Salinivibrio kushneri: one gene and its partner. The protein of the gene in region 2 interacts with the protein of the main gene of each other region in a pairwise test. Links are inferred from orthologs where the notes say so. Each region holds a gene or a part of one and is shown on either strand. Other genes may lie near its edges. The genes, in order: N8M53_RS01020 and N8M53_RS01910.

Region 1 (10,934 bases), 160 kb from region 2 along the record:
TGGTCTTTTAACTGGTGCTTAAACAGGTTACCAACCAACGGAATATCCCCCAGCAGCGGCACTTGGGTCTCTTTGTTGATCATGGTTTGCTGAAAGATGCCCCCTAAGACTACGGTTTCACCATTTTCCGCCAGTACTTGGGTATTAATGCGTTTGGTACTGATCGACATCGCTTCGCCTTTTCCGGCCACCACAGCTTTTTCGGGCATATCTTGGGTTAACTTTAAATCCAAGACCAGCGTATTATTGGGCGTGATTTGTGGGGTCACCGATAAACTCAACACCGCTTTTTTAAAAGACACTGCCACCGCACCGCTTGAAGAAGCCTCGAGATAAGGCAGTTCTGTCCCTTGTTCAATGTAGGCCGCTTTTTTATTGGTGGTGATAAGTCGAGGGCTCGATACCACTTCTGCTTTCCTTTCGCTTTCAAGCGCAGACAGCTCCAAGTCGAGCAGAAGATCATTGCCGAGCTTCGCCACTTGTAAGGCCATACTCGAGGCGGAGGGGTTAGCAGCTGCCAGGTTCACACTGAGGAAGTCACCAATATTGGCGCCGTCTGTCGCCGCATCGTTTAAGCTTTCAGGGCCTCGCCCGGTGACATTGCTATCCCACATCAAGTTACCTTCCACAGACGGACCAACCGTGGTTGAGCCATTTCGATTCAACAGCCCCCAACGTACACCTAATTCGTCTACTGAGCCTTGCTCGACCGTCACAATACGTGCCTCAATCTCCACTTGCTTAACGGGCACATCTAAGTGACTCACCAAGGTGCGGATACGCTCGATGTTCTTCTCAATATCACGAACGATGATCGCATTAGTGCGCGAATCGAGTGAGACAGCGCCACGAGCAGACAGTAAGCTCACTCCCTGACCCTGGCCTCGGATTAATGCCGCAACGTCACCGGCTTTGGCGTAGTTAACGGTGATCACATCAGAAGACAAAGGCAACAGTGCGTCTGCTTGTTGCGCCATCTCGAGATCTTGCTTTTCTTGCGCCATGAGCTCTCTACGAGGCGCAACTAACATCACATCCCCACGTTGACGCTTGTCTAGCCCCTTGACCCTGAGGATCACATCCAACACATCTTGCCATGGCACCCCGTCGATACGCATGGTGATATTGCCCTGCACACTGTCAGTGGTCACCAAATTGAATTGATTTTGCTCGGCAATAAGTTGTAGCACTGCCCGCACAGGAATATCTTGGAAATTGATGGAAATCGGCGCCTCGGGGGCCGGGGCTTGAGCGGTCACCGGATCAGAATCGCGCAAGGTGATAATTAATTGCTGATGCTGTTGCTGGTAATCAAACGTCATCGCTTGCTCGGCGTGAATCTCTATCTTGGTATAGCCTGCTTCCTGAGTGATGTGAACGGCGTTCACAGGCAGACCCGTCTCTTGCCCTTTCATCCGCCCGAGCAAATCTGGCGTGACGACCACCTGAGGTAGCCTAATCATTAGCTGCTGAGGGCTCGTCTGGCGAAAATCCGCCATCACCGCGGCACTGTCAAAACGCAAGCGGAGCTGCGTTTCTTGTTGAGTAGAAGACGTGAGTTGCGCCTGTACCAAGGTCACCGCCTCAGCGGCCCCCACTACAGCACTCCATACCATCCCACAAGCGAAAACAGTGATAATTGCGGCTTGCGCCAGTCCTGATCCGAATGTGCTCCTTACCCTGCTTGCTTTCATTCACGCTATCCTTTTTACGACACGCTGGGGTGGGTTGACAAAGTCATAAAACGCGGCTGCCAGCAACCCAACCCATCTGGCAACAGCTGTTTAATTCTCACTTGATTAGGTGCAACCTGGATCACACGACCATGATGCGGTCCCAGCCGGTCACCCCGCTTCACTTTGCGCACCAACCCGCTGGGTAGCGTAATAAGCGCTTGCCTCTGCTCACCCTTGGTTAAACTGCCTGTCATCTTAAGCTGATCGAGTGGCACCGCCGTCAGTGGAGATGTCTGTCGACCTGACGCGGGTTGCCAACAATCCTCCATTGCTGTGAGGTGTGGTCGACTATCAGGCTCAAGAAAAAAGGGGTCGCGACCGCGCGAAGCAAACGGAAGCGGCTGATAAGTTGGCGCGGGAGGGATCCGGGTGGCGCTCACCTCGGCCTGCGATTTTGCCTGTCTCATAAACTGTTCAATGTCGGTATTATCGTCATGACAGCCACTGAGAAGCGCAAGTAAGATATACACGTAGTGTCTCATCCTGCTTCCTTACTACAATGATCAACGACGCCCATCAGGGCCAGTGTAACGGTAGGTGGTGGCTGACACAGACAGCCGTAAGGCATCGGCTGGTGACGCTTGATCACGCGTCAGGATAAAGTTTTGCAATGACACCAAGCGCGTCATTGCCGCGATATCAGCGCTGAATGCGCCAATATCTCGATACTGACCGTGTAAGACAATATCGATGGGAATCGCGTCCAACCATGGCCCCTGCTGACGAGGCTGCCACGCTAAGGTGTCGAAGTTGAGTTGATGGCGCCCACCGACATCGCTAATGCCCGCCAATAACTCAGCTAGCTCTTCTTCCTCCGGTAACTGCGCGATCAGCTGGTTATACTGTTGATTCAACGCGTTGAGTTGCGCTTCGACATCCGGTAACCCAGCCACTTCATGCGCAAGCTTTCGATACTGAGCTTTCAATGGCTGCTCTTGCATACTCGCTCGCCGCCATTGAACATGCTGAGGTTCAATCACCACAACCCACATGAGGCCTAAGATCATCCCGCCCAATATTGTCCATACACTCAGTTTGACCCACAGCGGTGCAAAAGGGAGGTGTCGCCAGTCTAATTCGATCACGATGCATCCTCCTCGCCACTTGGCCGCTCGGGGGCCACATACTGGGTAAAGGAAAAGCTGAGCGTGAAACGTTTATTGGGTCCAACCGCCTTGCCATTGGTGACGACTGTCTCTATATCAAGCTCGTCTACGGCTTGGTCCGCTTCCAGTGACGCCAGTAAACGCGCAAGCTCCGCGTTAGAGTGAACCCAGCCTTCCAGACTAATACGCTCCGCTTGTTGCGCGATGCGGGTAAGGTACGCCCCAGGAGGCATCACACGAGGAATAAAATTGAGCACGGCAGTCACATTATTACGCTGTTGCTGCAATTGGTTAACTAACCCCAATCGCGACTGCAACGCACGACGCTGCGTATCTTGTTGCTCAAACTGAGCCAAGGTTTTTTTAAACTGCTTGATACCTTGTTCAAGCTGTTGGTTACGTCCTTGCTGGCTCTCTATCCTATGCTGCTGCACTGTTGTGACCGTCCAGCCAAGCAGGAGTGTTACCACCACGACCATGAGCGTGGTAATGGCGAAAGCACGCTGTTGGCGACGCTGTGCTTGTGCCCGCCACGGTAATAAGTTGATGGCCATCATTGAGCACCTCGCAGAGCCAGTCCAAGCGCCACACAGGCAGGGGCGTTCAAATTTTCACAACCAAACGGCGCACCGGGGTTGATTAAGTGGCACGCTATCTGGGCGGGAGAGCGCAGACTCTCCGGCCAATCACCACTTAACCAAACGCTGGCCTCTGAGTGACGACCAGCTTGAGTCAGGTAGGCCTGATAAGCATGTTCAATGTGTTGGCATAGCACTTGGTGGGACAGATCACCGGCGTCTGTCTGTCTCGGTGAGGTCAGCGATAATCGTTGCTGATAATCCTCCCCATCGCTGCGTTTTCCGGTTACCGTCAGTGCCTCCGCACATAAATGTAACCAAAGTGGCCAAACACTGGGTTGATGATAGGCTACTAACGCCTTATACAAGGCTTGAAGACCATGCTGTTGTCGGTCCACCACACGCACGTTTAGTTTGGCTTGGCGACAGGCAGCGAGGATGGGCGCTAACGCGGATTGGCGACACGCGATCACCTGATAATGTGCGTCTCCTGGCTGCGCCCCGACGTCTTTTTTAGAGAAGTCGAACAGGAGATCACTGATGTCCATATTGAGTGCTTGGCTTAGTGCCTGCCCGACCGTCGTTTCTTGCTCTAACGGATCATCAACATCCGCCGCCGTCAATGTTTTGCTGATCACCGTGTCATCTTCGACACCAATCACCACAGTCGCCATCCAGCGCTGGTACCAAGGTAGCGGGTCGAGCATGGTTGCTTTCAATGTTTTGATCGACTCAACCAAGCTGTCATCGTGACAGGCTGTTAGTGTGTGAAAGCTTAATACCTGCTGAGTCGCGGATGATGGCTTAATGGCCACCGCATAACTGGTCTGTTGCCCCAAAGCGAGACCTAAAACTGCCGAACTTCGCATCATTTCGTGTTAGGCTCCCAACGTCAGCGTGAAGTCAGTATTTACAAAACTGGCCTCATCACGGGTTATTTTTAATGCTGGTGCCTTTATACTACTCACGTATGATTATTGAACGGCTCAACGGCAACAAAACGGGAAATCTCAGGTGAAGTTCATAAAGCGTTTGCTTATCTTTGCACTGGTTTGCACAGTGCTTGGAGTCACTACAATCTTTGGGTTTTACCTGTATGTAAAACCTGACCTCCCCGATGTGGCGACACTAAAAAATGTCGAGCTGCAGACTCCGATGCAGGTCTATAGCACCGATGGTGAGTTGATCTCCCAGTTCGGTGAAAAGCGTCGCATCCCCGTCATGCTCGAGGACATCCCTCAACCGATGATTGATGCATTGATTGCCACAGAAGACAGTCGCTTTTACCAACATCCAGGGATTGACCCAATCGGTATTGTGCGCGCCGCGGTGGTGGTGGCCATGTCTGGTACGGCCAAGCAAGGGGCCAGTACCATTACACAGCAGCTGGCACGTAACTTCTTCCTCTCTAACGAAAAGCGGATTATGCGCAAGATAAAAGAAATTTTTATCGCCGTGCATATCGAGCAGCTACTGAACAAAGAAGAGATCCTTGAGCTTTATTTCAACAAAGTCTTCTTAGGCTATCGTGCTTACGGGGTCGGCGCGGCCGCACAGGTTTATTTTGGTAAAACCCTCGATCAACTGACCTTGAGCGAAATGGCAGTGATTGTCGGATTACCCAAAGCGCCCTCCACCATGAACCCGTTATATTCTCTGTCACGGGCGACAGAGCGACGCAACGTTGTACTCGGACGGATGCTCAAAGAGGGTTACATTTCCAACGCAGAATATCAGCAAGCCAAAAATGAACCTATCGTGGCGAGCTATCATGGCGCTGAAATCGAGCTTTCCGCACCTTATGTTGCCGAGATGGCACGTGCATGGGCAGTCGAACAGTTCGGCGACGACGCCTACACCTCCGGTGTGCGTATCTTCACCAGTGTCGATGCTGACAAGCAACGGGCTGCTAACGAGGCGGCAGTGGAAAACATTCTCGCCTACGATCGCCGCCATGGGTTCCGTGGTCCAGTTGCGACCTTATGGCAAGCGCCTAGCCAACGCTGGCAGCACCAGCGCATTGTTGACCATCTTGCCAATCAACCCAGCTACGGCCCCTTAGAGCCCGCCGTCGTGATTGATGTTCAAGCTAAATCGGCACAGGTTGTCGGACCCAATGGCCGTGAAATCGAACTGCCCTGGGAGGGACTAGACTGGGCGCGGCCTTATATTACTGACAGTCGCCAAGGCCCAGCGCCCAAGCGTGCTGATGAGTTCCTCGCCAGTGGTCAGCAAGTGTTTATTCGCCAAGTCGATGACAGCTGGCATTTGGCCCAAGTCCCTACCACCAACACTGCACTGGTCTCTATGTCACCCTCAACGGGGGCAATCAAAGCCTTGGTGGGCGGCTTTAACTTTGTCCATAGCAAGTTCAACCGTGCCACACAGTCAGTGCGCCAGGTGGGCTCGAGTATCAAACCATTTATTTATTCCGCCGCCGTGCACGAAGGCATGACACTCGCCACCTTGATTAATGATGCGCCGATTAACCGCTGGGATCGCAGCCAGGGTGTGGCCTGGCGGCCGAAAAATTCACCACCACGTTATGAAGGACCACTGCGGGCTCGCCTTGGACTGGCGCAATCGAAAAACGTGATGGCCGTGCGGGTGCTGCGTCGCGTGGGATTGGATGACGCACTCGACTACCTCACCCGCTTTGGCTTTAAGCGTGATGACTTGCCGCGCGCAGAAGCCATTGCACTTGGTGCAGGCAGCTTGACACCGGTTGAAATGGCACAGGGCTTTAGCGTGTTTGCCAATGGTGGCTATTTTATGGAGCCCTTTATCATTGATCGGGTCGAAACCCCATTCGGTGAAGAGATTTATCGCGCTAACCCACCGGTGATTTGTGATAATTGCGAGCAGCAAACGGAAGAGGCCAATCCGTTTAATGAGCAGAACTTGCTCGCGCAAGATGACACCACTACCCAGCGCCATGCCAAGCAAGTGATTGATGAGCAGAATGCGTTTTTGGTACGTGAAATGATGCAAAGCAATATCTGGGGCGGCGGCGATTGGCGCTATGGGACAGGCTGGAATGGCACCGGCTGGCGCGCGCAAGCGCTCAAACGGCGTGATATTGGTGGTAAAACCGGTACCACCAATGACTCCAAGGATACGTGGTACACGGGCTACGGCCCAGGCATTGTGACCACGGTATGGGTGGGCTTTGATGATCACTCTCGCAAGCTTGGCCGCACCACTCGCAATGCCAATTTGGGCGACGACCGTCAGCCTATTCGCGGGGCAGAGTCAGGGGCAAAAACCGCCGAGCCCGCGTGGATTGATTTTATGCAGCATGCACTCGCGGACGTCCCTGAGCAGAATAAAACCGTCCCACCTGGCATTGTTAAAGTGCGTATTGACCGCGAAACAGGGCTGTTGACTCGAAAAACCGATCATACTTCGATGTTCGAGTACTTTGTAAAAGGGACCGAGCCGACTGAATATGTCTCATCGCAATCTGATGGCAATATTTATGAGTCAGAAACAGAATCCCTGTTCTAACTCTGTTGCATCGTCAATAGCAACGTAACATCAAGGCGCCCGCATCATGCGGGCGCCTTTTTATATACACATAACGCGACAAGTTAGCGGCAACCCCGATCATGCATCACGGCGGTCATTTGTTCATGGATAGCATCAGCCAGCTGCTCATAACGTCCTCGTAGCGGCGAGCCAGGACGGTAGTCGAGAGTAATTTGACGAGATGGTGTTGGTGAGGTGGTGGGTATATACACCACACCATCTCGCTTATCGGCAGGCACCGATAGCTGCGGCAATAGGGTGATCCCACTCCCTGCCGCAACCATATTCCGCAAGGTTTCTAAACTGGTGGCGCGAAAGCGCTGATCTTCACGCGCCCCCACTTTAAAGCAAAAGCCCATCGCCTGATCGCGCAAACAATGCCCATCGCCCAGCATTAACAAGGTCTCTCCTTGCAGCACATCCAAAGCTACTTCTGCACAATCGGCGAGACGGTGTTTTTCGTTCACGGCAAGCAGCATCGGCTCATCATAAAGTGGCAGCTCTTTTAAATGCTGGGTTTCTTCTACAGAGGCCAAAATGATGCAATCGAGTTTGCCCTCTTCCAATTGCTGCACTAACTGCTGCGTCTGACCTTCGTGAATAAACAGCTCCAGATCAGGAAAACGGTCGCGCAGCATAGGAATGATCTTTGGCAGTAAATAAGGCCCCACAGTAGGAATTAAGCCGATATGCAAAGGGCCTGTCATGCTTTCCCCTTGCTCACTAGCCAATTCGGTCAAAATTGTGACTTCCCGCAAGACGTTACGTGCCTGTTGTACTAACCTCATACCGGCATCGGTGAACAACACACGGCGACTGGTTCGCTCTAACAAACTCACACCCAATTCATCTTCCAGCTTTCGGATTTGACCACTCAAGGTCGGCTGGCTGACAAAGCACGCTTCTGCCGCTTTACGAAAATGTCGGTGTTCGGCCAAAGCGACCAAGTACTCCAAGTCACGAATGTTCATCTTTGTCTCTTCTATAGAGGATAACTATCAAAACCATAGCATTAAGCGATTAGAGCTATCAATTGCAATCGGTAATACTACTCCCATCAAAACGCGGCGACACATTCGCCCACAAACTTAAATCAAGAAAGGACATCACCATGACAGCAACAAAAGAAGGTCAGCCAGTACCACAAGTAACATTCCGCACTCGCGAAGGCGACCAGTGGAAAGACGTTACCACCGATGACATTTTTGCCAATAAAACCGTGATTGTATTCAGCCTGCCAGGTGCGTTCACCCCCACGTGTTCGTCATCACACCTGCCACGCTATAACGAGCTATATCCGGTGTTCCAACAATACGGCGTTGATGACATTGTCTGTGTGTCCGTCAACGATACCTTTGTGATGAACGCCTGGAAAGCCGACCAAGATGCTGACAACATTCATGTCCTGCCTGACGGTAACGGCGAGTTCACCGATGGCATGGACATGCTGGTCGACAAAAACGATCTTGGCTTTGGCAAACGCTCATGGCGTTACAGCATGCTAGTGAAAAACGGCGTGGTCGAGAAAATGTTTATCGAACCCAACGAGCCAGGCGACCCGTTCAAAGTCTCTGATGCCGACACCATGCTGGGCTACATCGCCCCTGAGCACAAACTACAAGACTCAATCACCGTGTTTAGCAAACCAGGCTGCCCATTCTGTGCCAAGGCCAAACAAGCCCTGATCGACGCAGGTCTTCAGTTTGAGGAAATTATTCTTGGCAAAGACGCTACCACGGTTTCTTTGCGTGCAGTGAGCGGTCGCGCCACCGTGCCACAAGTATTTATCGGTGGCCGTCATATCGGTGGCAGTGAAGAACTCGACACCTATCTAAATCAGTAATCCGCTGTTTGGGCGGCTTCCTTGCCGCCCTTTATTTTCCCAGGAGAAAGCAATGAAAACATTAACGGTTGATGTGGCTGTGATTGGTGGCGGAACCGCCGGGCTAGGTGCTTATCGCGCAGCCAAAGCGCATACGGATAACGTGGTGATGATTGAAGGCGGCCCCTATGGCACCACGTGCGCGCGGGTTGGCTGCATGCCTTCCAAACTGTTAATTGCGGCGGCTGAAGCGGCGCATCATATCGACAAAGCGCCCGGCTTCGGTGTGTATCCCGGCGGCACCACGGAAATTAATGGCCGTGAGGTGATGGATCGGGTGAAACGCGAGCGTGACCGTTTTGTCGGCTTTGTACTGGAAAGTGTCGATGACATTCCCGCTCAAGACAAAATCGACGGCTATGCGCGCTTTGTGGATGATCACACCTTAATGGTTGATGATCACACCACCATCCATGCTGATCGCATCGTGATCGCGACAGGCTCGCGTCCAAGCTGGCCGTCCGCTTGGGATCACCTTGGCGATCGTTTAGTGGTCAATGATGATATTTTTGAATGGGACGATCTACCTGACTCGGTTGCGGTATTTGGCCCGGGTGTAATTGGCCTAGAGCTAGGACAAGCGCTGCATCGCCTCGGGGTCGAGATGACCATGTTTGGCGTCGGTGGCCAAGTGGGCCCGCTGACCGATCCGGACATCATGGCGTATGCCAATCGCACCTTCAGTGAGGAGTTTTATCTCGACGCCGATGCCAAGGTGGAAGAGATGGTGCGTGAAGGCGATAAGGTGCAAATCCGTTATCGTGATAAAGAGGGCGAAAGCCAACTGCGCTGGGTCGACTATGTGGTTGCCGCCACCGGTCGTCGTCCAAACGTCGACAAGCTAAACCTTGACGCGACCAGCATCAAAGTGGATGCCCGCGGCGTGCCAGTTGCCGATAGTTACACCCTGCAGACCACGGCACCGCACATTTTTATTGCCGGTGATGCCAGTAACCAAATTCCGTTGCTGCACGAAGCGGCTGACCAAGCGCGCATTGCCGGTGACAACGCCGGACGCGGCAAAGATATCCGTGCCGGATTGCGCCGCAGCAAACTCTCTGCGGTCTTTTCTGACCCGCAAATTGCGATGGTGGGCGAAAGCTACAAAGCAATTACCGACCGCCTCGGCCCCTGCGGCTGCTTTGAAACCGGCGTGGTGTCGTTTGAAAACCAAGGCCGCTCACGAGTAATGCTGCGCAACAAAGGCTTGTTACACGTTTATGCCGAGCAAGGCACTGGCCGCTTCCTTGGCGCTGAAATGATTGGTCCGAACGCCGAGCACTTGGCCCACTTGTTGGCATGGGCACATCAAAATCAAATGACCATTTCGCAAATGTTGGATATGCCCTTCTATCACCCAGTGATTGAAGAAGGGGTACGTACCGCGCTGCGGGATGTGAATGCCAAGCTCAAACTCGGCCCTGAAATGATCAAACACTGCATGGACTGTGGCCCAGGCTGCTAATCCACTGCCCTTTTCGCCGATTTTCGGCGCTTTACAGGCACTGCCTGTTGCTTCCCCAAGCACTTGCTTACCTTTTTGCCCTCCTGATTGGAGGGCTTTTTTGTATCCGGCGGCCCACTGCGCCACAATAAGCTATCGCCATTACCGACCAAGAGAAACGCATGGCTTGCAAATACTGTCAGTCCGCGATTTGGCAACAAAAACTGGGACGCTGTACCCGTTGTATGAAGCAACTGGCCGCCATGTGCGCGCTACTTTGGCCACTTTGGTGGTGGGGCTATGCCGACACGCCACGGCAAGTGGAGTCGATTGCCTTGTTATTCGCCGCCGGCAGTGCCAGTGTGCTACTCACGCTGCATGTGGTTATTTATCCGTTTCGGCGCAATAAAAAACCCGCGCCAGAGCGCGGGTCGTCAGACATACCAGACGATTAATCGGCCAGATCCGTGGCTTCGTTAATCACATGGAAAATGTAGTTTTGCTCCACGGCACCTTGGAATAACCACGCCATCGGCCCACGAGCCATGATGGCCACATCTTCACCGGAGTGGGTTTCCGAACCGAGCTTAATCAAGGATTGCTGTTTGTAATCCAGCTCACGCACCTGCCTTTCTTGCAGGTTTTCACGCGCACCTTTCA
Region 2 (10,690 bases):
ACAATGGTTAATTAACCCATCGCGATAGCGAGTTGGCAGGGCTAGCCGCCCTTTTTTGTCGACCGATATGGCACTGACGCCGCGTAACATGGCGCTATTTTCCCTTTTTCACCAAGATTATCCACTTTACACCACATTTTCCCACCCAGAAGTGTACGTAGCAGGTAAAAAGAAAGTCAAGCAAGCCATCACAGTGACAAAGATCACACCTGGGAGGATTAAAGAGATATTTCAGCGGGTTAATCAGTCACCAATCCAACCAGCCGCATCAGGTTATAACCAAATCGTCTGATTCAAGCGCTGAAAAAGAGAGGGCGAGCCCAAAAGGCTCGCCCGATAAAGAGGTGAGTTGGCCTATAAGCCGGGTTCTGTACCGTAAAAACGGCGGTAACCATTCGTCTAGGCCTGCAATCGCTCACAGGCTCCAGCAACCTACCCGTCCCCAAACGCGGGCCGCGCCAATAGGGACCTATTTGGTCTTGCTCCGGGTGGAGTTTACCGTGCCACGAACTGTTGCCAGCCGCGCGGTGCGCTCTTACCGCACCCTTTCACCCTTACCTGTGCTCCGAAGAGCCATCGGCGGTCTACTCTCTGCTGCACTGGTCGTAGGCTCGCGCCTCCCAGGCGTTACCTGGCACCCTGCCCTGAGGAGCCCGGACTTTCCTCCCCTTTATCAGTCTCCCGTGGGACATCAATAAAGCAGCGGTTACCTGGCCAACTCGAGCGGGGGAGTATATAGAAGAATCACCACGCAAGCCAGCGTAAATCACGCTTAGCTACAGATTCTCCAAGCCCCACTTATAGAGTGCGTTCTTTTTAACCGAATACAATTCCGCGACTAATGCCGCCGCCTTTTTCAGGGGTAGCTCAGCGGCCAATAAACCGAGGGCATGACACGCCGCCGAGGGCAACGCGCTCTTATCGGCACGATAACCTGCTACCAATAACACCATTTCACCACGCAGCCGGTTGGCATCTTCATTTAACCACTCAATCAGTTCGCCTAAAGGCGCCCCGTGAATGGTTTCAAAGGTTTTGGTCAGTTCACGCGCCAAGACCACGCGGCGCGTCTCACCCAACACTTCACGCATATCCGCCAAACTGTCGCGAATACGGTGCGGCGACTCATAGAAAATCAAGGTGCGAGGATCATCGGCCAAGGTGCGGAACGTATCCTGACGTGCTTTTGTCTTCGGCGGCAGGAACCCTTCAAAGCTAAAGCGGTCTGAAGGCAAACCAGAAGCACTTAATGCGGTGACCACCGCACAAGCACCTGGCAGAGGCACCACTCGCACGCCCGCTTCACGGCATTGCGTGACGAGATGGTAGCCAGGGTCGCTAATCAACGGCGTTCCCGCGTCCGAGACTAATGCAACTGACTGGCCTTGTTGTAAGCGCGCTAATAATGCCGCCGCTTTTTGTTGCTCGTTATGCTCGTGCAACGCAAAAGTCTTCGCATTGATAGAAAAATGCGAGAGCAGCCGAGCGGTATGACGTGTGTCTTCGGCAGCAACCAGATCCACACTGGCTAAAACATCGAGTGCACGCTGGGTAATATCCGCCAAGTTGCCTATCGGTGTCGGCACAATATACAGCGTGGGGTGAGCATGGTCGGATAGATTTGCATCAGTCATTTGTTTAACAACCCTTCGGCGATTAAGATAGGGGCAACGTTGTCACGGTTGAAACATGTTCATGGTTAAACTTACCCAGAAGCGTCAAAGTGTAACACGACTTATCACCCCTGTAGCCCTAGCGTTAGCGCTGGCTGCGTGTAGTGCACCGACGTCTACGCCAACCGCGCGTGATGTCATCAGTCAGCCGGCAACGGAGAATTCGACATTCTACCTGTTGCAAGCAGAAACCAGCCAAGGTGAGAAGCAAAACGACTGGTATTTGCTGGCGATAAAAGCACTGCTTAATGAGCAACAGCTAAACCAAGCCGACGTGCTATTGCAACGCTTGTCGGAGCGCCAACTCAACACCGAACAACGCATTGAGTGGACCTTAGCGCGTGCGCGCTTTCTAGCGCAAACCGGCCAACTCGCTGACGCCAGCCAGGTACTGGTGCTTTCTCCCAATTGGCAGCTTAAAGACAGCCAGTATGTGCGCTTTTACCAGCAAAAGGCCAAGATTGCCCGCCAGCAAGACAATGCGCTCGGCGCGGTAACCCATCAATACCGACTCGCCAGCTATGTGGATAAAAACCAAGCACAGCAAGCCTGGAACACCTTATGGCAAGATTTACAGTTACTGAGCCAAAATGAAATCAAGCAGCTGCAAAACAGCGACGATGACATTCTTGCCGGCTGGGTTGAGTTACTCGATATCGCTCGTCGTTACACAGGCGATGTGGCTGAGATGCAAAGCCAGTTGGATGCCTATTTAGCGTCGCACCCTGCGCACCCAGCCAATCAGTACCTCCCAGACAACTTGGCGGACATTCAAGCGCTGACGATTACCCAACCCACCCATGTTGGTGTAATGCTGCCACTGACCGACAAGTTCTCCGAACAAGGGGATGCGATTCGTGATGGCTTTGTCGAAGCCATGCTGGATGCTAATGCTGAGCAACGTCCCAAGATACGCTTTTACGACACCAACGCCTTGGATATTGATACGCTCACCCAACGCATCACCCATGACGGCGTCGATTTTGTCGTCGGGCCTTTGCAAAAACACAAGGTAGTCGCTGTGAGCAACGCCATTGCTGGACAAGTGCCAGTGTTAGCGCTCAATGAACCAACGGATGATCGCTACCAGCAAGGGGTATGTTATTTCACCTTATCCCCCGAGCAAGAAGCAGCGCAAGCAGCCGATCGCTTGCACCAACAGGGGTATCAATTCCCGCTGGTGCTCTATCCTGATTCTGCCTTTGGACAGCGAATGCGCGACGCCTTTTCCACGCGTTGGCAATCACTCACCGACACCGAGGTAGAACAAGCACCGTTGGGTGATCGCGATAAAATGCAAGCGCGCATCCGTGATATTTTCGGCTTAGACGCCAGTCAACGTCGGATAGCCCAAATGAAGCAGCTCACCGACTTGCCGTTGCAATCACAAGCACGGAGTCGTCGGGACATTGATGCCGTGTATATGGTCGCCGGTGCCGCCGAGCTTACCTTGCTCAAACCCTTTATCGAAGTGGCCATTAATCCGGATGTGCAGCCACCCAAGCTGTACGCCAGCTCACGCAGCAACAACCGCGCAGATGGCATGGGACAATTAGCCGAGCTGCAGGGCATCGAGTTTAGTGATATTCCGCTGCTGATTAGCACCCAAAGCGCAGCGTATCAGCAATACCAGCAGCGCCATCCTTCGCCGAGCAATAACACCACGCGTTTACACGCGCTTGGGATGGATGCATACGGCCTGCTGAAAGGGTTACCGCAAATGCAGGCACAACCTGGCTACCAGTTTAGTGGCCAAACAGGCCAATTATCACTGGCGGATAACTGTGTTATCCATCGACAACTGGACTGGGCGCGGTTTGGCAAGACAGACATCGAGCCCATTACGAACCAAACCAAGCAGGATGCGCAGTGATACGTCCTCAGCCTAGAGCGAAAGGGCAAGCTTACGAAGCACAAGCTTGCCAGTACCTCGTTCGCCATGGGCTGACCACTTTGGATAAAAACGCGCACAGTCGCCGTGGAGAAATCGACTTAGTGATGCAAGACGGCACCTGCTTGGTGTTCGTCGAAGTCCGTTTTCGCCAAGGGCGCGGATTTGGTGGCGCAGCAGCCAGCATTACCGCCGCCAAGCAGCGACGCTTAATTCTGGCGGCAGAACGCTGGATGCAATGTCGCGGTATAAAAAGTACACAAACCGAATTTCGCTTTGACGCCGTCACCTTTGATGGCAGTGTTGAGGCGGTCAACTGGATTAAAAACATCGTTCAAGGGTAAGTCATGCTAGAGAGCATCAAAGAGAGCTTTACCGAAAGTATTCAAACCCAGATAGCTGCCGCTGAGGCAATCCCTGAGTACCTGTCACAATCGGCTCAGGTGATGGTACAAAGCCTGCTTAATGGCAATAAAATCCTCTGTTGTGGTAACGGTGGCTCAGCCGCCAATGCCCAGCATTTTGCGTCTTGCCTGCTTAATCGCTTTGAAACCGAGCGCCCGAGCTTGCCAGCATTAGCACTGACCACAGACACCACTACTTTAACGGCGGTGGCCAATGACTATAGCCATGACGAAGTGTTTTCTAAGCAAGTACGCGCCTTAGGACAAGCTGGCGACATCTTGCTGGCGATTTCCACTAGTGGTAACAGTAAAGACATCATCAAAGCCATGGAAGCCGCGGTGACCCGTGATATGACCATTATTGCGATGACCGGAAAAGACGGCGGAGAAATGGCCGGATTGCTCGGGCAGCGCGATGTCGAGATCCGCATTCCGTCACAACGTACCGCACGGATCCAAGAAGGGCACTTACTTACCGTACACTGCTTGTGCGACCTTATCGATCAGGTGCTCTTCCCTTCTCACGGAGAATAAACCATGCGCCTGATAATCACCTTGATGTTTGTGCTTGCCTTGCAAGCGTGCTCAACCGTTTACTCCTCCGACCCACGCACCACCGGCGAGGAGTGGCAGGACACACAAATTGGCCTAAACACAGCGGGGATTGTCAATAAACCGCCGTTTAGAAATAAAATTCGTGCAAAAGCGGCCGCTTTTCAAGGGCAAGCACTGTTAGTGGGGCAAAGCACCGATCCGGCTCTGACCGAGCAATTGGTTGAGCGCATTCGCGCATTGGACAATGTCGACGTGGTCTACAACGAAGTGCGCGACGCACCCATGATTGGTCTTGCCGATATTAGTACCGACGGCTGGCTCACGACCCGCGTGAAAGCCGCGTTTGTGGCGGATGATCAGTTGCGTTCGGTCAATATCAAGGTGATCACCGAAGCCCGAGAAGTGTTTTTAATGGGAGCGGTTACCCAAGCGCAAGCGGACAAAGCGGTGGACATCGCCCGCAATGTACGTGGCGTCGAGCGCGTGATCAAAGCGTTCCAGTATGTCGGTGACGAGAGCTCGCCATAAGACAGGCCTCCCGCTCACAACAAACAACCTATCTGTCAGCCGACCTCTGTGTCGGCTTTTTTACGTCGGTGCGTATCCACCTGCTTCGTCACCCGCTCTCCCCCTATGGTTATCGTTTTTCGTCAATCACGCTGCTTTCTCTTTAACCCTTTTCTTTCTTTTTCATCTTCAAGAAAAAACATCAGCGCTACATCTAGCCTTTAATTACATACAAATCAGTTACAAACACTAATGATAATGGTTTTTACTAGAATTTTTGTTAGTGAATTTTACTTGCGCCTGATATAGTCCCGCCACAATTAAATGAGAACTATTTGCATAGGAGTATGACATGCATTTACGTTTAAACCCGCTAACCCTTGCGATCATCACCGCGGGCACCCTTAGCCTCCCCACACACGCCCAAGACGCACAGCCTGTCGAAACGGTAACCGTCACCGCTGACAGCCTGCAAGGTAATATGGCGGTCAGCGCTGAAGAGCTTGAAGCCCGTCAGGCTCAAGATTTGGAAGACATGTTCCGCGACAACGCCAGCATCAATGTCGGTGGTGGCGTCGGTGCCGGCCAGAAGGTTTATCTGCGCGGGGTTGAAGACACAAACCTCAACATCACCGTCGATGGTGCTGCACAAGGGGGTTACTTATTCCACCACCAAGGCCGTTTAAGCATTGAACCCGAGCTTCTCAAGCGCGTTGGGGTTGAGTCAGGTCCAGCGAGCGCCGACAGTGGCCCTGGTGCGCTGGGCGGCAGTGTACGTTTTGAAACCAAAGACGCACAAGACATGCTACGTCCCGGCCAAACCATCGGGGCTCGACTTTCAGGCGGCCTTGAAAGTGCAGCCAATGCTACCTCTGGCAGCTCTGCCGTCTATGGTCGCTTAGGTGAGTCCCTGGGGATTCTTGCCTACATGAAAGGGCGTAACAGTGATGACTATCGCCACGGCGGCGGAGACCTACAGCCAGCAACAGCGAGCCAACAACGCAGTTACCTGGTGAAGTTGTCACTGCTCAATCACGGCGATCACGATGTCCGCGTCAGTGCCGAGCGTCGTACTGATCAGGGCGATTACTTTGTCCGTGCTCATATGCCCTATTTCAGCCGCCAGTCACGCAGCTATCAAGAAACCGAGCGCGAAACCTTATCATTCCAACATCGCTGGGCGCCGGATTCTGACTGGATTGAATTGACCACCAAGCTGTATCAAAACACCTTGGATCTGGATCGGATTGAAAGCGAAACCTTTAGCCGTGCCCGTCAAATCGGCGGCGATATTCGTAACCAAATGCGCTTTGATACCGGCGCAGTGCAACATGCGCTCACCGCGGGTATCGATATGTTCGAGCAAAAAACCGAAAACCTCGATTACGACGAAGCCAACGGTGCCAACAATCAAGACAAAGCACGTAATATCGGCCTGTTTTTACAAGATAGAATGACAGTCGGTGACTTTGGCATTGCATGGGGCGTACGCTTTGATGATTACCACACCGATTACGGCCAAGCCGGCGACGTCGATGGCAGTGAGGTTTCACCCAACTTGCAGCTGAGCTATCAAGCCACAGACAACCTGCGTCTGCATGCCGGCTACGGCGAAGCCGTGCGCGGTGCCAAAACGCGGGAAGTGTTGCTGATTGGCGGTGCTGTTGAGGTAGATAAAGATCTACAGCCTGAGCACGCCAAGCAAGCTGAAATCGGCGCGGAATGGCAAGGCTATGGCATGTTGACCGAGCAAGACACCCTAAATTTAGCGGTTACCGGCTTTAACACTCAAATAGAAAACTACCAAGCGTACGATCGCCGCAGTGACCCAAATTATCTTTACAACCTCGAGGATGAGGTCACGAGCCAAGGCATCGAGGCGCGCGTGGGCTGGGCACTCAATCAGTTCGATACGCAGCTCAGCTATAGCCATGTCAATATGGAAGATGAAAACGGCGATCCTCTAGGCGACGCAATGGCAATCGGCGCGTCAGTGGGTAACACTTGGGTGTGGGATACGCAATATCAGCTGGTTGATACGGATGTGAGCTTAGGCTATACCCTAACAGGCGTTGAGCGCTTGACCGATGTGCAAGACGGCGATCACGAGAAGCCTGGCTATGTAGTGCATGACGTGCGCGCGCAGTGGCAGCCAGCCGCCTACCAAGGGCTGACGGTATCATTGGCGGTCAACAACCTGCTCGACAAAGAATACAGCGAGCACAGCTCGTTCACCTTAAACAGCGGCAGCAGCATGCCTGAGCCAGGGCGTGACCTACGCCTAGGCATGAGCTATCGTTTCTAAGCGTTTACTGTCCTATCCGAAATACACAAAGGGCCGACAGCATGTCGGCCCTTTTTTGATCCCTTTATAGGGCTCGCTGCCCAAGCGATAGTTTGCGCCTGACAAGCTACAACTTGCGCCGAAGTAGCAGCAAAGTGATCACTAAGAAAATCACACTTGGGGTAATGGCACCAACCGCTGGTGGTAATTTGTATACCAAGCTCATTGGCCCAAAGACCTCATTGGCAATATAAAAGCCAAAACCAAAGATCACCCCAGAGAGCACGCGCGCCCCCATGGTCACGCTCCGCAGTGGCCCAAACACAAAACTGAGCGCCAGCAACATCATGACTGCAATCGACAACGGCTGTACCGCTTTACGCCATAAAGCAAGCTCGTAGCGAGAGGCATCTTGTTGAGACGCCTGCAAGTAAGTGACGTAGCTGTACAAACCTGACAAAGAGAGCTCCTCGGGTTTCACCGTCACCACTGCTAACTTGTCGGGGGTCAGCGTGGTTTTCCACACCAGTTGATCTTGCTGCACGTTAGAAATCGCTTCGCGCTTTTGCATCCGAGTAATGGTGACATCTTTGAGCATCCAACTGTCTTGATTAAGGTAGTCAGCACTTTCGGCAAACACCACATTGGTCATGTTTTGTTGATCGTCAAACTTCCAGATGCTCACGCCCGTGAGGTTATCTTGCTCATCGGCGCGGGCAATATAAATAAAGTCATTGCCGTCTTTCGCCCATACGCCGCGCCTCACCGACATCACATTGCCGCCTGATTTGGCAATGGCACGTAACTCTCGCGCGGCTTTTTGCGCATCGGGCGCGCCCCATTGACCCAATACCATCACGATGAGCATCAAGGGGATCGCGGTTTTAAGTACTGACATACCGATTTGCAGCTTAGAAATACCCGCCGCCTGCATCACCACCAGCTCGGAGCTGGATGCCAGCATCCCCAGCCCAATCAAGGCACCCAGCAACACCGCCATTGGGAAGAACATTTCAATGTCACGGGGCATACTCAATACCACGTATAAAATGGCTTTACCCATGGTGTAGGTGCCATCACCCACCGAGCGCAGCTGCTCAACAAATTTGATGATCGCTGACAACCCCACCAAGGTTGCTAGGCATAACGAGGAGGTGCCAATCAGCGTGCGACCAATATACCAATCAAGAATGCGAAACATCAGGCAGATCCTTTTAAGCTAGCTTTGAGTTTTCGCACCGGTAGCGAATCCCAACCGGCAAGCACCACAGCCAATAACAAGGCAGCGATATTGACACTCCAAAGCCCAATTTGAGCGGGGAGATCGCCATCTTCGACCGCCGATTTGGCGGCACTGATCGACAAAAAGTACGCCAGATAAATCAAAATCGCGGGGAATAGCTTAGCGAACCGTCCTTGGCGTGGGTTCACCGCCGACAATGGCACTACAATCATGGTCATCAACGGAATACACAGCACCAAAGAGATACGCCACTGCAGTTCAGCGCGCGCTTTTAAGCTCGATTCACCAAACAGTTGCAGCGTAGGCACCGCATCCCAATCGCGACTTTTCTCGCGCACCTCACGCTGACCAATCAGCACCTGATAGTTCTCGTAGGTGGTCACGCCATAGTTAAGCTGGGTCGGCAATCCCTCAGTGCGGGTGCCGTCGACCAAGTCCAGCACTTGGCGGCCATCGTCGAGCTCAGAGACATAACCTTTGTCAGCCACCACCACATTGGGCAGCAAGGAGCCACGCGGCACCGGCTGGGCAACAAACACCTGATTGAGGGTTTGGCCATCATCTTCAATGTTATCGACAAAAATGACCGCTTCGCCGGAAGGGGCGCTTTGAAACTGACCTTGCACCAGCAGCTCCAGCCCCGATTTCGCTTCCAGCTGCTCCATGACTTCTAACTCTTGGTTATTGGCCCACGGTGTTAGCCAGAGTGCGTTAAAGGCGGCCACCGAGCCGGTAATGATCGCCAAATAAAGCGCCGCGCGGATCAAAAACTCGTTACCGATCCCGGTGGCGTTCATCACGGTGATCTCACTCTCGGCATACAGGCGGCCAAAAGTGATCAAGATCCCGATATACAAACTTAGTGGCAACATCAACATCGCCATCGACGGCATGTACAAACCTACTAAGGTAATAATTTGATCACTCGGGATCGATCCCTCCGTGGCATTGGCCAGCACACGGATGAACTTTTGGCTGAAAAAGACCAGAAATAACACAAATAAGACTGCAACTTGTGTCTTAACCGTCTCCCGGATCAAATATCGAACAATTATCAAAGCGAAGGCACCTATGGAAAACTTGTTTTTTTACTCGAATAACTATAGTTTCTGGTTTAATTAGTTGTTTTCTAATCTTTCGGCCATTTGTTGACCGCCGGCTGATCCGGGCGCATGTAGAGCGTTCAACAACATAGAAGCGGCATTATCCAACATTTGGTCTCAATTGTCTTTAGGATCTAGGAGTACAAATGGAGTTCAGTGTAAAGAGCGGTAGCCCCGAAAAGCAACGCAGTGCCTGTATTGTCGTCGGTGTATTTGAGCCTCGCCGCCTCTCCCCTGTGGCCGAGCAGCTCGATAAAATCAGCGACGGCTACATCAGCGCCTTGCTGCGCCGCGGTGATCTGGAAGGAAAACCCGGCCAAGTGCTCCTGCTGCACCATGTCCCGAACGTCCTGTCTGAGCGTGTCCTGCTAGTCGGCTGCGGTAAAGAACGTGAGCTGGGCGAGCGCCAATACAAAGAGATTATCAAAAAAACCATCAATACCCTGAACGAAACGGGGTCGATGGAAGCGGTCTGCTTCTTAACCGAGCTGCACGTCAAAGGACGCGATACCTACTGGAAAGTGCGCCAGGCGGTTGAGAGCACCAAAGACAGCCTGTACACCTTTAACCAATTCAAAAGCGTTAAGCCAGAAATTCGCCGCCCATTGCGCAAAATGGTGTTCAACGTGCCAACACGTCGTGAACTAAACCTGGGTGAGCGCGCTATCGCGCACGGTTTGGCGGTTGCCTCTGGTGTTAACGCCTGTAAAGACTTGGGTAACATGCCACCAAACGTGGCCAACCCAGCGTACCTTGCCTCGCAAGCGCGTCGTCTTGCCGACGACTATGAAACGGTCACAACCCGTATCATCGGTGAGCAAGAAATGGAAAAACTGGGCATGCATTCGTACTTAGCCGTGGGCCGAGGCTCCAAAAATGAGTCGATGATGTCTATCATGGAGTACAAAAATAACCCAGACCCAGACGCCAAACCGATTGTCTTGGTGGGTAAAGGCCTGACGTTTGACTCGGGCGGTATTTCCATCAAGCCTGGCGCCAACATGGACGAAATGAAGTACGACATGGGCGG

Evidence for each region.
Region 1: the proteins of N8M53_RS01910 (region 2) and N8M53_RS01020 interact in binary tests that used the Escherichia coli proteins (3 or more experiments, as listed by UniProt). The link is inferred for Salinivibrio kushneri from one-to-one orthologs.

What each region holds. Positions count from the first base shown.
Region 1 is NZ_CP114588.1:205,607-216,540, reverse strand. The notes cover bases 4,078-7,180. They hold N8M53_RS01020 (penicillin-binding protein 1A), read left to right. Parts: upstream 4,078-4,434; coding sequence 4,435-6,927; downstream 6,928-7,180. Other genes in these bases: oxyR (DNA-binding transcriptional regulator OxyR), read right to left, coding at 7,011-7,180; N8M53_RS01025 (hypothetical protein), read right to left, coding at 4,078-4,292. In the rest of the region: N8M53_RS01045 (type IV pilus secretin PilQ), read right to left, coding at 1-1,694; N8M53_RS01040 (pilus assembly protein PilP), read right to left, coding at 1,709-2,218; N8M53_RS01035 (type 4a pilus biogenesis protein PilO), read right to left, coding at 2,240-2,821; N8M53_RS01030 (PilN domain-containing protein), read right to left, coding at 2,818-3,399; more of N8M53_RS01025, read right to left, coding at 3,396-4,077; more of oxyR, read right to left, coding at 7,181-7,919; N8M53_RS01010 (glutathione peroxidase), read left to right, coding at 8,060-8,791; N8M53_RS01005 (dihydrolipoyl dehydrogenase), read left to right, coding at 8,844-10,295; N8M53_RS01000 (DUF3624 domain-containing protein), read left to right, coding at 10,457-10,729; N8M53_RS00995 (alkaline phosphatase), read right to left, coding at 10,726-10,934. UniProt on the Escherichia coli protein: Cell wall formation. Synthesis of cross-linked peptidoglycan from the lipid intermediates.
Region 2 is NZ_CP114588.1:367,483-378,172, reverse strand. What follows is about bases 1,262-4,120. They hold N8M53_RS01910 (penicillin-binding protein activator), read left to right. Parts: upstream 1,262-1,695; coding sequence 1,696-3,546; downstream 3,547-4,120. Other genes in these bases: N8M53_RS01900 (phosphoheptose isomerase), read left to right, coding at 3,912-4,120; N8M53_RS01905 (YraN family protein), read left to right, coding at 3,543-3,908; rsmI (16S rRNA (cytidine(1402)-2'-O)-methyltransferase), read right to left, coding at 1,262-1,634. Also shown: division/cell wall cluster transcriptional repressor MraZ, read right to left, coding at 1-90; more of rsmI, read right to left, coding at 777-1,261; more of N8M53_RS01900, read left to right, coding at 4,121-4,502; N8M53_RS01895 (BON domain-containing protein), read left to right, coding at 4,506-5,051; N8M53_RS01890 (TonB-dependent receptor domain-containing protein), read left to right, coding at 5,383-7,335; LPS export ABC transporter permease LptG, read right to left, coding at 7,442-8,515; LPS export ABC transporter permease LptF, read right to left, coding at 8,515-9,615; pepA (leucyl aminopeptidase), read left to right, coding at 9,807-10,690. UniProt on the Escherichia coli protein: Regulator of peptidoglycan synthesis that is essential for the function of penicillin-binding protein 1A (PBP1a). Stimulates transpeptidase activity of PBP1a in vitro.